2 linked regions of the Actinomadura rubteroloni genome follow. The protein of the gene in region 1 interacts with the protein of each later gene in a pairwise test. Links are inferred from orthologs where the notes say so. Each region holds a gene or a part of one and is shown on either strand. Other genes may lie near its edges. The genes, in order: def and BTM25_RS05770.

What was found.
Region 2: the proteins of def (region 1) and BTM25_RS05770 interact in binary tests that used the Escherichia coli proteins (3 or more experiments, as listed by UniProt). The link is inferred for Actinomadura rubteroloni from one-to-one orthologs.

Annotation. Positions count from the first base shown.
Region 1 is NZ_MTBP01000001.1:1,060,247-1,066,256, forward strand. What follows is about bases 1,513-4,385. They hold def (peptide deformylase), read right to left. Parts: upstream 3,277-4,385; coding sequence 2,749-3,276; downstream 1,513-2,748. Other genes in these bases: BTM25_RS04675 (GlxA family transcriptional regulator), read right to left, coding at 1,513-1,903; BTM25_RS04680 (NAD(P)H-dependent oxidoreductase), read left to right, coding at 1,993-2,748; BTM25_RS04690 (cytochrome P450), read left to right, coding at 3,407-4,385. Outside these bases: BTM25_RS04665 (DUF5995 family protein), read left to right, coding at 1-95; BTM25_RS04670 (ATP-binding protein), read left to right, coding at 118-618; BTM25_RS29470 (hypothetical protein), read right to left, coding at 602-766; more of BTM25_RS04675, read right to left, coding at 935-1,512; more of BTM25_RS04690, read left to right, coding at 4,386-4,438; BTM25_RS04695 (isopenicillin N synthase family dioxygenase), read right to left, coding at 4,435-5,394; BTM25_RS04700 (XRE family transcriptional regulator), read right to left, coding at 5,538-6,010. UniProt on the Escherichia coli protein: Removes the formyl group from the N-terminal Met of newly synthesized proteins. Requires at least a dipeptide for an efficient rate of reaction. N-terminal L-methionine is a prerequisite for activity but the enzyme has broad specificity at other positions.
Region 2 is NZ_MTBP01000001.1:1,290,887-1,296,991, forward strand. What follows is about bases 1,283-4,250. They hold BTM25_RS05770 (aspartate-semialdehyde dehydrogenase), read left to right. Parts: upstream 1,283-2,240; coding sequence 2,241-3,260; downstream 3,261-4,250. Other genes in these bases: BTM25_RS05760 (MFS transporter), read left to right, coding at 1,283-1,746; BTM25_RS05765 (PspC domain-containing protein), read right to left, coding at 1,743-2,051; BTM25_RS05775 (DUF2277 domain-containing protein), read right to left, coding at 3,299-3,508; BTM25_RS05780 (alpha/beta hydrolase), read right to left, coding at 3,541-4,250. Also shown: BTM25_RS05755 (metallopeptidase family protein), read left to right, coding at 1-253; more of BTM25_RS05760, read left to right, coding at 394-1,282; more of BTM25_RS05780, read right to left, coding at 4,251-4,569; BTM25_RS05785 (LamG domain-containing protein), read left to right, coding at 4,687-5,586; BTM25_RS05790 (nSTAND1 domain-containing NTPase), read right to left, coding at 5,540-6,105.

The sequences.
Region 1 (6,010 bases):
CGGCGGACCTGCTCGCGCGGACCGTCGAGACGACCGGACGGCTGCTCGTCACGCCGGTCCTCCCGCCGGTGTTCGCCGACGAGCCGTCCCGCTGAGCCGGCGATGGGGGGAGCGGCGGTGCGGGAGACGGCGGACGGGCCGGTCGTCCTCGGGGTCGTGACGCTGCCGGGCGAGCGGCGGTCGGCGGCGCGGGCGCGCGCGTTCCTGCGCGACCTGCTGCCGCCCGACGACCCGGTGCTGGACGACCTGCTGACGGTCGGCAGCGAGACGGTCGGGAACGCGGTCGCGCACACCGCGTCCGGACGGCCGGGCGGCCGGGTCACGGTGGCGCTCACCGCGACCGCGCGCGGCTACCGGCTGGAGGTCGGCGACGACGGCGCGGACGGCGCGCGCCCGCACGTCCGGCCGGGCTCGGACGACGATCTGCTGGAAGATCCGCTCGCCGGAGCGGAGAACGGGCGCGGGATGCGGATCGTCGCGGCGCTCACGTCTGCATGGGGCTACTGGGAGAGCGGCGACCGGACGGTCGTGTGGGCGGAGTTCGCCCCGGCCCGCGCGCGCGGCGGACGCCCGCGCGGGCCGGGACTGCGCGCCGCCGGGGTCAGCGACCCCGGTTGAACTGCCGGACGGGCGTGCGGGGCGTCGTGCGCCGCGCGCCCGCCGACAAGGCGGCGGTGCGATGGTCGCGTTCGGTGCGACGGGCCTTCTTGGAATCCTTTTCCGGCTGGGCCGAGAAAAGGATGTTCTCGATGTCGCGGATGCGCATGGAGAAATCACCTCCGGGCAGAACGAAGTACGGCCGCAAGCGGGCCGGGAAAAAGAACAGAAGGGGAGCGGGCGCGCACTCGGACGTGCGGCGGCTCGACCCGGGAGATCAAAGCGTGAAAAGCTTCATGCCCGGTAGCATCGCCCGCGGCCGGACGGGCTGTCAACCTCATTTTCCGGCGGGCACGCCGCGAAAAGTGCTCCGGTAGGCGCTCGGGGTCACGCCGAGCGCGGCGTGGAAATGGTTGCGCAGCGACACGGCCGTCCCGAATCCGGACGCGCGGGCGATCTGGTCCACGGGCAGCGCGGTGCTTTCCAGCAGGTGCCGGGCGCGTTCGACGCGCTGCCGCGTCAGCCATTCCCCGGCCGACAGGCCGGTCTCCTCGCGGAAGCGACGGGTGAACGTCCGGACGCTCATCGCCGACCGCGCCGCCAGCTCGCGCAGCCCGATCGGACGGTCCAGCTCCGTCAGCGCCCACGCCCGCGCCGCCGCCGTGGACGCGCCGGCCTCGTCCGGCACCGGCCGCACCACGAACTGGGCCTGGCCGCCGGCGCGGTGCGGCGCGACGACGATCTTGCGGGCGGCGTCGTTGGCGACGGCCGCGCCGTGGTCGCGCCGGACGAGATGCAGGCACAGGTCGATCCCGGCGGCCTCGCCGGCCGAGGTGAGCACGGTGTCCTCGTCGACGTAGAGCACGCCGTGGTCGACGCGGACGCCCGGATGCCGCGCGCGGAGCAGTTCGCCCGACTTCCAGTGCGTGGTGGCGCGGCGCCCGTCGAGCAGGCCCGCCGCCGCGAGGACGAACGCGCCCGTGCAGACCGACGCGACGCGCGCCCCGTCGGCGGCGGCCTTCCGGACGGCGGCCGTCACCGCAGGGTCCGGGCCGTCGGCGCGCTCGTCGTCCTTCGCGGCCGGGACGACGACCGTGTCCGCGCCGTCCAGCGCGTCGAGGCCGTGCGGGGCGAACACGGTGAAATCGGCGGACGTCCGGACCGGGCCGGGCACGGCCGCGCAGGTCAGGACGGTATAGAGCCGCTGTCCGGACGCGTCGAGCGCCGCCTCGAACACCTGGTGGACGAGCCCGAGTTCCATCGGGAGCACGCCGTCCCTGATCACCACCGCGACCCGATGCGTCATGGCCCGATTCTTGCACTGATTGGCCATCGGGCCACTCACGGCCGTCCGTCCGGCCCGCGCACGATGGCGGGGACGGAAGGAGAACGATCATGCGCATCCTGTGGCTCTTCGCCCATCCCGAGCCGAGGTCCCTCAACGCCGCGCTGCGCGACGCGGGCCGGAAGGCGCTCGCCGACCTCGGACACGAGCTGCGCGAGTCCGATCTGTACGCGATGGGGTGGAACCCGGTCGTCAGCGCGGCGGACTTCGGCGCCGGGACCGACCGGCTCGTCGTCGGCCGCGACTCGGCCGCCGCGTACGCGTCCGGCACGCTCGCCGCCGACATCCGGGAGGAACAGGACAAACTCCGGTGGGCGGACATGGTCGTCGTGCAGTTCCCGCTCTGGTGGTTCGGTCCGCCCGCGATCCTGAAGGGCTGGTTCGACCGGGTGCTAGTGGAGGGCTTCGCGTACGGCGTGCCCGCCGAGGACGGCCGTCCGCTGCGCTACGGCGCCGGGCCGCTGAGCGGAAAGCGCGCGTTCACGGTCGTCACGACGGGGTCGGCCGCGCCGGGCTTCGCGCCGCGCGGCGTCCACGGCGCGCTGCGGGACGTCCTATGGCCGCTGCTGCACGGCGTCTTCTTCTACACCGGCATGGACGTGCTGGCACCGCTGGAGATCTCCGCCGCCGACAAGGCCACGCCCGAGGACGCCGACCGGCACGCCGCGCGCCTCCGCGACCGGCTCGCCGGGCTGGCCGACGAGACGCCGATCCCGTTCCGCTCCGAGCGCGCCGACTACGAAGGCCTGCTGCTACGTCCGGACGTCGCGCCCGGACTCACCGGCCTCGACGCCCACCTGCGCTGACTACGGCCGCGCGGCGCGCAACTCTTCCATCTCGTCCAGGACACGCTTGCGTTCCCGCTTGGACAGACGGTCGATGTAGAGCTTCCCGCCCAGGTGGTCGGTCTCGTGCTGGAGGCACCGGGCGAGCACCCCGGTGCCCTCCACGCTGACCGGCGCGCCTGTGACGTCGAAGCCGTGGCACGTCGCGCGGTCGGGACGGGCGACGCGCGCGTGCGGCCCGGGCACCGACAGGCAGCCCTCCTCGCCGTCGTCCAGCCGCCGCGCGTCGCCCTCGGGCAGCACCAGCGTCGGATTCACGATGACGCCTTTTTGCGCCACATCATCGGCATCGGGGCAGTCGTACACGAAAACCCGCAGGTCAACGCCGATCTGATTGGCGGCGAGCCCCACGCCGTTCGCCTCGTACATGCTCGCGAACATGTCCTCGGTCAGCTCGGCGAGCGCGGCGTCGAACTCCGTCACCTCCCGGCACGGCCGGTGCAGAACGTCCGTCCCCACCAGCGTGATCGGTCGTGCGCGCCCGCTCATCCGGCCCTCCTCGCCAAACTCCGTCCCCCAAAGCGTATCGGCGGGTCAGGGCGTGGAGTCAAAGGTCACCCCTCGGGGGGCCTTTCCTTCCGGGGGGCGCGGCTGCATGATCGGGGCCGGAGGCGATCGCATGGCGTTCGACGGTGTGGACTTCGGTGCGGATCCCGGTGCGAACCCGCACGGCTTGCTGGCCGCGGCGCGGGCGGCGGGGCGGGCCGTGCCCGTGTTGTTCCGCGGTGAGCCCGCGCGGCTCGTCGCCCGGTACGCGGACGTCGCGGACGGGCTGGCGGCGACGGAGCTGACCGCGCCGGACGGGCGTCCCGACGTCGGCCCGTACGCCGCGCCGCATCCGCTCGACCCGGTGCTCGCGGCGACGCCGCGGGCGCTGATCCGGTCGCTCGCGGACGGGCTCGTCGCGCACCTGGACGGTGCCGCCGATCTCGTCGCCGACTTCGCCGCCCGGTACCCGTCGCTGGTCGTCTCGCGGCTGCTCGGGCTCGGCGGGTCGGCGCTGCCGGAACTGCGGTCGCTTGCCGCCGACCCGGCCGGCGCCGAGCGGTTCGCGCGGCGCCTCACCGGGCCGATCGCCGAGCGGCGCGGCGAGCCGCGCGACGACCTGCTGTCGCGGCTCGTCGCCACCGGCGCGGCGGACGAGGAGATCGTGGACTTCGTGCGGCTCCTGCTGCCCGTCGAGGCCGTCTGCCACGGCATCGGGAACCTGCTGCACGGCGTGCTGACGGCACCGGACGGGTGGGCGCGCGTGCGCGCCGACGCCGCCTACCGGGCCGCCGCGCCGGCGGAGGCGCTGCGCTGGGAGCCGCCCGCGGCCGTCCGTCCGCGCCGGGCCACCGGGCCGCTGACCTGGGGGGACGTGACGGTCGCGGACGGCGATCTGGTCCTGCTGTCGCCCGCCGGGGCCAACCGCGACCCGGACGTGTTCCCCGACCCCGACCGGTTCGACCCGGATCGTCCCGCCGCGTCCCCCGGCCTCGCCTTCCCGGACGGCCCGCACGCCGACCTGGCCCGCGCACAACTGGCCGCCGCCCTGGACGCCCTCGCCGCGCGGTTCACGACGGTCGAGCTGGCCGTGCCGCCGGACGAGGTCGTCGTGTCGGGAACGCTCGTCCGGGGTCCCGAGCGGCTGCCCGTCAAGCTGGCCTAGGTCCCCCGGTAGTTCGCCGCGATCCGCTGCCGCAGGTACTCCTCTGCGGTGATCGGCGGATAGCGCCCGGCGGGGCCTTCGATCACGACGTCGGCGTTGGCCTGCGCGAAGAACGCGATGCTCTGGCGCGGCCCCCGGTCCTCGCCCGGCCCGGGACTCTTCACCCGGTGGAAGTTGGACGGCAGCAGATCGTCGCTCCAGCGCATGAGCATGTCGCCGATGTTGCAGGTGACGGCGTCGTCGGAGGCCTCGACGGGCGTCCACGTCCCGGCGTCGCGCTCGCGGCCGGGGCACACCTGGAGGCCGCTCTGCCCGTCCCGCTGGAACAGCAGCGTGAGGCAGTCGAAGTCGGTGTGCGCGCCCGCGCGCCACAGGCCGGTCGCGTCCGGCGGCACGGCGAAGTAGTGCAGCAGGCGCAGCGTGCTGCGGTAGCCCGGGTCGGACGGGTCGTGGGCGCGGGCGAAGAAGTCCGCGTCGAACCCGAGGCGCGTCGCGAAGCAGGACAGCAGCTTCATCGCCAGGTCCCGGCACTGGGCTTCGAAGCGCAGGAGCGTCGTGCGGAACTCGTCGGAGGGCCAGAGGCCGTCCATGTGCGGACGGGTGATCTGGAACGACTCCTTCTGGTCGGGCGTCCCGACGGACGGCCGGACCTGCGACAGGCTCTCCCAGCCCGCGTTGCGCCCCTTGCGGAGCGGATAGCGGGCTTTGGTCGCGTCCGGGAGGGCGAAGAAGCGCTCGGCCGTCGCGAACGCCTCCCGGACGTCCGCGAGGTCGATCCCGTGCGCGACGACCTGGAAGAACCCGATCTCGACGGCCGCGTTCCAGACCTGCTCGGTGATCTCGTCGCGCCGGGCCGCGAAGTCCGACAGGTCGATCCGGCGGATCTCCCGCGCCATCTCGGTGCCGAGCCCGCCCATCCGGGACTCGCGGTGCAGTTCGGTCAGTTCGTAGGACATGTGGCGGTCCTCCGACACGAGACCGCGCGCACTTGTCGAGGCGGAGCAACGCAATCCGAGGCAGTCGGTGCCCGAGATTACGCGCGGTCTCTGCGATACCGCCCATCATCGGGCACGACGATCACACCGGCGTTACATCCGGCTCACCGGACGGGGACGAGAAGGTCCAGGTCAGGGCGGGGGACCCCGGCGCGGACGGCCAGCGCGTCCCGGTCCAGACCGGACATCTCGATCGCCCGCGTCAGCATCGTCGGCCCCTCCAGCGGACGCGCCGGACCCGGCTCCCGCCGCCGCATCCCCTGCCGCGCCATCCCCGCCATCGCCGCGCGGTAGACGGGTTCGGGCATGACACCGAGCGTCCGCGCCCGGTACAGCAGCGCCGCGAGGCTCACGCCCCAGCGGGCCTTCAGCGCGGCGAGCCGGTCCCAGTCGGCGAACGCGGGCAGCTCGCCCGCGATCTCGTCGGCGGGCATGAGGAACTCGGCCGCGAACCGCTGCGCCTGGTCCTCGACGATCTTCTCGCCGGGCTCGGCGTCCGCGTGCATGACGAGATGGCCCAGCTCGTGCGCGCCGTCGAACCGGTTGCGCCAGTAGTCGCCCTTGGCCGGGTTGAACA
Region 2 (6,105 bases), 230 kb from region 1 along the record:
CGTCGTCATCGTCGTGGAGGACGCGGCGCCCGAGCCCGGCCTGCTCGGTCTGTACCAGGGGGTACCCCTCACGGAGCGGGGCGACTGGTACGGCGGGGTTCTGCCCGATCGCATTTCGATCTACCGCCGGGAGATCCTGAAGATCTGTACGACCTATGACCAGGTGGTCGCAGAGGTCCGGACGACGGTCGTCCACGAGATCGCGCACCACTTCGGCATCGGCGACGCCCGCCTGCACGAGCTGGGTTACTGACGTTTCCGCAGATCACGGGCCGGTCAAAGTCCGGCCGGGGACCGCGTTCCAGCAAATGGGCACGGTAGGTCACATAACTGCCACGCAGCGTGAGTTAATAGGGGGAGCCGGCCCGGCAGGAACGACCGACGGGAGCGTGCGTGGCGGGAAAGCAGACCGGCCGTCATCGGCGAGCGCCCGAGGCGCGTGCCACCTACCGCGAGGTGTTCGCGGTGGGTGAGTTCCGCGCGCTCTGGACGGCCCAGGCGCTGTCGTTCATCGGCGACCAGCTCGCCCAGGTCGCTCTGGCGTTGCTCATCTACCGGCATACGGGGTCGCCGCTGCTCACGGCGCTGACGTACGCCCTGACCTATCTGCCGCCGATCGTCGGCGGGCCGGTGCTGTCGGGGCTGGCCGACCTGTTCCCGCGCCGCCGCGTGATGGTCGTGTGCGACGCGGTCCGGATGGTCCTCACGGCGCTGATGGCCCTCCAGGGCACCCCGACATGGGCCCTGTGCGCCCTCGTGTTCCTCACCGTCCTGCTGGGCACGCCGTTCACGGCCGCGCGGGCGGCGATCCTGCCGGACGTCCTGGACGGCGACCGCTACGTCGCCGGGTCGGCGATCAACAACATCACCCACCAGGTCACGCAGATGCTGGGCTTCCTCGTCGGGACGGGCGTCGTGCTCGTCGTCGGCGAGCGGGAGGCGCTGGCGCTGAACGCGCTGACGTTCGCGTTGTCGGGCGCCATCCTGCTAGCCGGGCTGCGGCCGCGCCCGGCCCCGCGCGACCGCGAGCGGTCGTCGCTCGGGCTCCTGCGCGGAACCCGGGACGGCGCGCGGCTGGTCTTCGGCGACCCGACGCTCCGCGCCCTGACTCTGTTCGCGTGGCTGGCGGCGTTCTACATCGTGCCGGAGGGGCTCGCCGTCCCGTACGCGGCGACGTTCTCGGGGACGGCCACCGAGGACCGGGCCGTCGCGGGCCTGCTGATGTCGGCGATGCCGACGGGAATGGTGATCGGAGCGTTCCTTTTCAGCCGCTGTGTCCGCCCCTCGGACCGGATCCACTCGATGGGGTGGATGGCGATGCTGGCGTGCGCGCCGCTCGTCGCGGCGGCCATGTCCCCGCCCCTGTGGGCCGTGATCTGCCTGTGGGCGCTCGCGGGCGTCGGCAGCGCCTACCAGCTCGCGGCGAACGCGGCGTTCGTCGCGACGGTCCCGGCCACGGGACGGGCCGTCGCGTTCGGCCTCGCCCAGTCCGGCATCCTCGCCGGTCAGGGCCTCGGCATCCTCGCCGCCGGCGCGGGCACCGAACTGCTCGGCCCGGAGCGCGTCGTCGCGCTCGCGGGCGCGGCCGGGCTCTCCGCCGCGATCGTGCTCACGCTCGGCTGGAACCGGATCCGCGGCACGGTGGCGCGGACGCTGCGCGGCACCGAGCCGGAGGACGAACTGGCGGACGGACCGGAGCTGGCCGGGGAACCCGAGGTGGACCGCTCGTCCGCCTCGGCCACCTAGGAGCGGACCTTGTTGAGCTTGTCCTTGGCGCGCTGGACGGCGTCCTGGACGCCCTGGTTCTCCTGCGCCTTCTTCACGAAGTCCTCGCCGATCGAGGTCGGCGCGCCTTCGTCGGGGATCAGGATCCAGGCGACGATGTACGCGGCGACGCCCGCGCCGCCGAAGAGCGTGAAGACGGCGAGCCCGAGCCTTACGAGATTGGCGTCCACGTCGAAGTACCGGGCCACGCCCGAGCAGACACCGCCGATCATGCGGCCGTCGTGCGTGCGCCGCAGCCGGCGCTGTGCGTTCTTGTTCAGGTCCATGCTCCGATGATGCCCACCGACGCCGCGACCGCACATCGGGGATCGTCCCTGATCGGCCCCTGAGGCCGTCCCCGAGTACGCCGCCATGGTTGAGCAGCGCTTAAAGTCGGGGGCAAGGGTTATTGCCTGGACGTTCACGGACGTCACCGGCACACTCGTCACCCGGACCGAGCGAGCAGAGGGAGCGGCATGAGAATCGGGATCGTCGGGGCCACCGGCCAGGTCGGCGGCGTGATGCTGAGGATCCTGGCCGAGCGCGGGTTCCCGGTGGACGAGCTGCGGCTGTTCGCGTCGGCCCGGTCGGCGGGGCGGACCCTGCCGTTCGACGGCCGCGAGGTCACCGTGGAGGACGCGGCGACCGCCGACTTCTCCGGGCTGGACATCGTCCTGTTCTCCGCGGGCAAGACCAGTTCCAAGGCCCTCGCGCCGAAGGTCGCGGCGGCGGGCGCGGTCGTGATCGACAACTCCTCCGGCTGGCGGATGGACCCGGGCGTCCCGCTGGTCGTCGCCGAGGTCAACCCGCACGCGGCCCGGAACCGCCCGAAGGGGATCATCGCCAACCCCAACTGCACGACCATGGCCGCGATGCCGGTCCTGCGCCCGCTCCATGAAGAGGCCGGGCTGGAGGCCCTGGTCGTCGCGACCTACCAGGCCGTGTCGGGCAGCGGGCTCGCGGGCGTCGAGGAACTGCACGGCCAGGCGCGGCAGGTCGTGGAGGCCGCCGCCGCGCTGACCCACGACGGCGGCGCGGTCGAGTTCCCCGACCCGAAGGTCTACGTCCGGCCGATCGCGTTCAACGTGCTGCCGATGGCCGGTTCGATCGTGGACGACGGGCTCGCCGAGACCGACGAGGAGCAGAAGCTCCGCAACGAGAGCCGCAAGATCCTGGAGATCCCGGACCTCAAGGTGTCGGGCACCTGCGTGCGCGTGCCGGTCTTCACCGGCCACTCGCTCCAGATCAACGCGCGGTTCGCGCGTCCGCTGAGCCCCGGGCGGGCGGCGGAACTGCTCGCGGACGCGCCGGGCGTCGTGCTCACCGACGTCCCGACGCCGCTGGAGGCCGCCGGGCAGGACCCGACGTACGTGGGCCGCATCCGCCGGGACGAGACGGTCGAGAACGGCCTCGCGCTGTTCGCGTCGGGCGACAACCTGCGCAAGGGCGCGGCGCTGAACGCCGTCCAGATCGCCGAACTGGTCGCCGCGGGCTGACCCGCCGGGCGCGGCGCCGCCGTCCTTCGGGGCGGCGGCTACCGGCCGCGTACGACCAGCGAGCCGAGGAGGGCCGCCGTCGCGGCGGCGACCTCCTCGACGGCCCGGTCGAACGCCTCGGCGTTGTGGGCGGCCGGGGCGCGGAACCCCGAGATCTTCCGGACGTACTGGAGCGCGGCGGCCCGGACGTCCTCGTCGGTGGCGTGCTCGGTCATCGGCGGACGGAGCGTCTTGATACTGCGGCACATGCCTCCAGTGTCACCGATGCCGCCGACAGTTCTCACGGCGCGATGCGCTCGCAGATCCAGGCCAGGGCGAGCGGGTACCGGTAGTCGATGCCGCCGTGCGCTCCCTCGAACAGCTCGAAGTGGATCCGGTCGGCGGCGACGCCCGCGTCCAGCAGCGCCCGGTGGTAGGCCGTCGCGCCGACGTCGAGGAACCATTCGTCCTTCGTGCCGCCGTCGATCCAGATCGCCCGCATGGAGCGCAGCGTCTCGGCGTGGTCCGGGACCATCCGGACGGGGTCCAGCGCCAGCCACCGCGCCCACACGTCCTCGCGGAGCACGCCGGTGCGCGGGTCGAACGGCAGGACGGGCGTGCCGTCTTCGTCCGGCGAGTAGCAGGCCGCGCAACCGAGCATCTCCAGCAGCTCGACGTCCTCGGGACGGGTGAACGCCACCCGCGACCGGAAGTCGTCCCACCAGCGCAGGATGTCGCCGTCGTATCCGCGCAGATGCCGGACGGCCTTCGGGAAGTCCGGCATCCAGGAGTACTCGAACAGCGAGTCGCCCGCGTGGGTGGCGAGGGCGCCGAACAGGTCGGGCCGCAGCATCGGCGTGATCATCGCGCCGTAGCCGCCGCTGGACTTGCCGGTGATCGCGCGGTGCTCGGGGGCGTCCAGCGTCCGGTAGTGCGCGTCCACCCACGGGACGATCTCGTCGCACAGATAGGAGTGGTACCGGCCGGTGCCGCGGCTGTCGAGGTACTGGCTGCCGCCGTAGGCCGTCCAGGCGTCCACGTAGACGAGGATCGCGGGCGGGGCCTCGGCGCGGGCGAACACCGCGTCGGCGGTCTCGGGGAACGGCTGCCGGAACGGCGTCCGGTTGCGCCACATCTGGACGTGGCCGGTGTACCCCATGATCACGTAGACGGTGGGGTGGCGGCGGCCGGGATCGTCGTCGTAGCCGGGTGGCGTGTAGACGAGCAGGGGACGCTCGGCGGGATCGCCCAGCGGGTTGTCCGCCAGCAGCGCGCTGGAGAACAGGTGCTCGTCGAGACGTCCGGCCAGGTCGGCGGACCAGGGCAGCATGGCGGCTCCTTCGCTCGTGATCATTACCGACGCTAGCCGACCGCCGACGGAGGCGCCCCGCGTGCCGGTGCGTCAAATTCGCCTCGGCCACGGAGAGTGCGGTTACTCTCACTCCTCGTGTGGAACGTTTTACCGCCGTCGCGCCTCGCGACGGCCGTCGTGCTCGTGCTGGCCGCGGGCGGGTGCGGGCTCGGCGCGCCGCAGCACCCGCCCGCGCCCCGCGACGCGCTGCCGGTCACCACGGTCGGGCCGGGCGGACGGCCGTACGCCCCGTCGCGCGGGCGCGTCCCGCTGCACGACACCTTCGAGCGCCTCGACCTCGGCACCGGCCGCCGGTGGGGGTGGCGGAGCGCGGCCTATCCCGACTGCACGACCAACCGGAAGAACTTCAAGCTCGACAGCCTGTCGCGCGCGGCCCTGTCCACGCCGTCCGGGCGCCTGGCCGTCACCGCGAGCCCCCTGCCGGGCGGACGCTGGCGGACGGGCCTGCTGAGCACCGGCGACTCGTGCGGCTCGGGCGGCGACGGCTTCGAGGTCCGCACCGGGGACGTCATCACCACCCGCGTCCGGCTCCCGACCGCCCGGTACGGGGCGTGGCCCGGGATCTGGACGTGGCGCCAGGGCGGCAACGAGGTGGACGTCTTCGAGTGGCACTCCGACCGTCCCAACACGCTGGAGTTCGCGAACCACGTGAAGGACAGCGCGTGCTTCTGCGCCAGCCCGCTGGTGCGGCGCGGCGCCTGGCTCGACATCGCGGTGCGGCTCGGCGCGCGGCGCGTGACCTGGTACCTCGGCCGCCCGCCGGGGCCGCTGCGGGCCGTCCACTCCGACCGGAAGGGCGTGGGCGCGCGGTTCCACGCCCACCTGGTCATCGGCATGTCCGTGGACGACGGCACCCTGCACTTCCGTCCCGACCGCACCGTCCCGTTCACGTTCGAGGTCGCGTCGATCACCGTCCGCCGCTCCGGCGTCAGCGGGCGGGCGGGAGCAACAGAGCCTGCCGGTCGTCGTCGGTGAGCGGGGTGAAGATCCGGGCCTCGGCGATGTGCAGGAGCGAGGCCATGTCGCCGGTCGCGTTCCACAGCCGGACGCTGCCGTCGTCGGACGAGCTGGCGATCCGGCCGCCGTCCGGGGTGAACGCCACGCTCGCGACCGGGCCGTCGTGGACGCCGAGCGTGAACACCTCCACCGCCGTCTGCGGATCCCACAGCCGCACGCCGCCGTCGTTGTAGCCGCCGGCCAGGCGGTCGCCGTTCCGCGACCAGGCCACGCACTGCGCTGAGCCCGCTGCCGCGCGCATCTCGTGCAGCAGCCGTCCGGTGGACGCCTCCCACACGCGCAGCGTCTGGTCGTCGGATCCGGACGCCAGCCGTAGCCCGTCCGGTGAGTAGGCGACGGTCCGCACGCCCGCGCGGTGCCCGCTCGCCACCGCGACGAGATCGCCGGTGGCGGCGTCCCAGATGCGGACGGTCCCGTCCTCGGACCCGCTCGCGACGCGTGTGCCGTCCGGGGAGAACGCGACCGTGTGGACAAAGC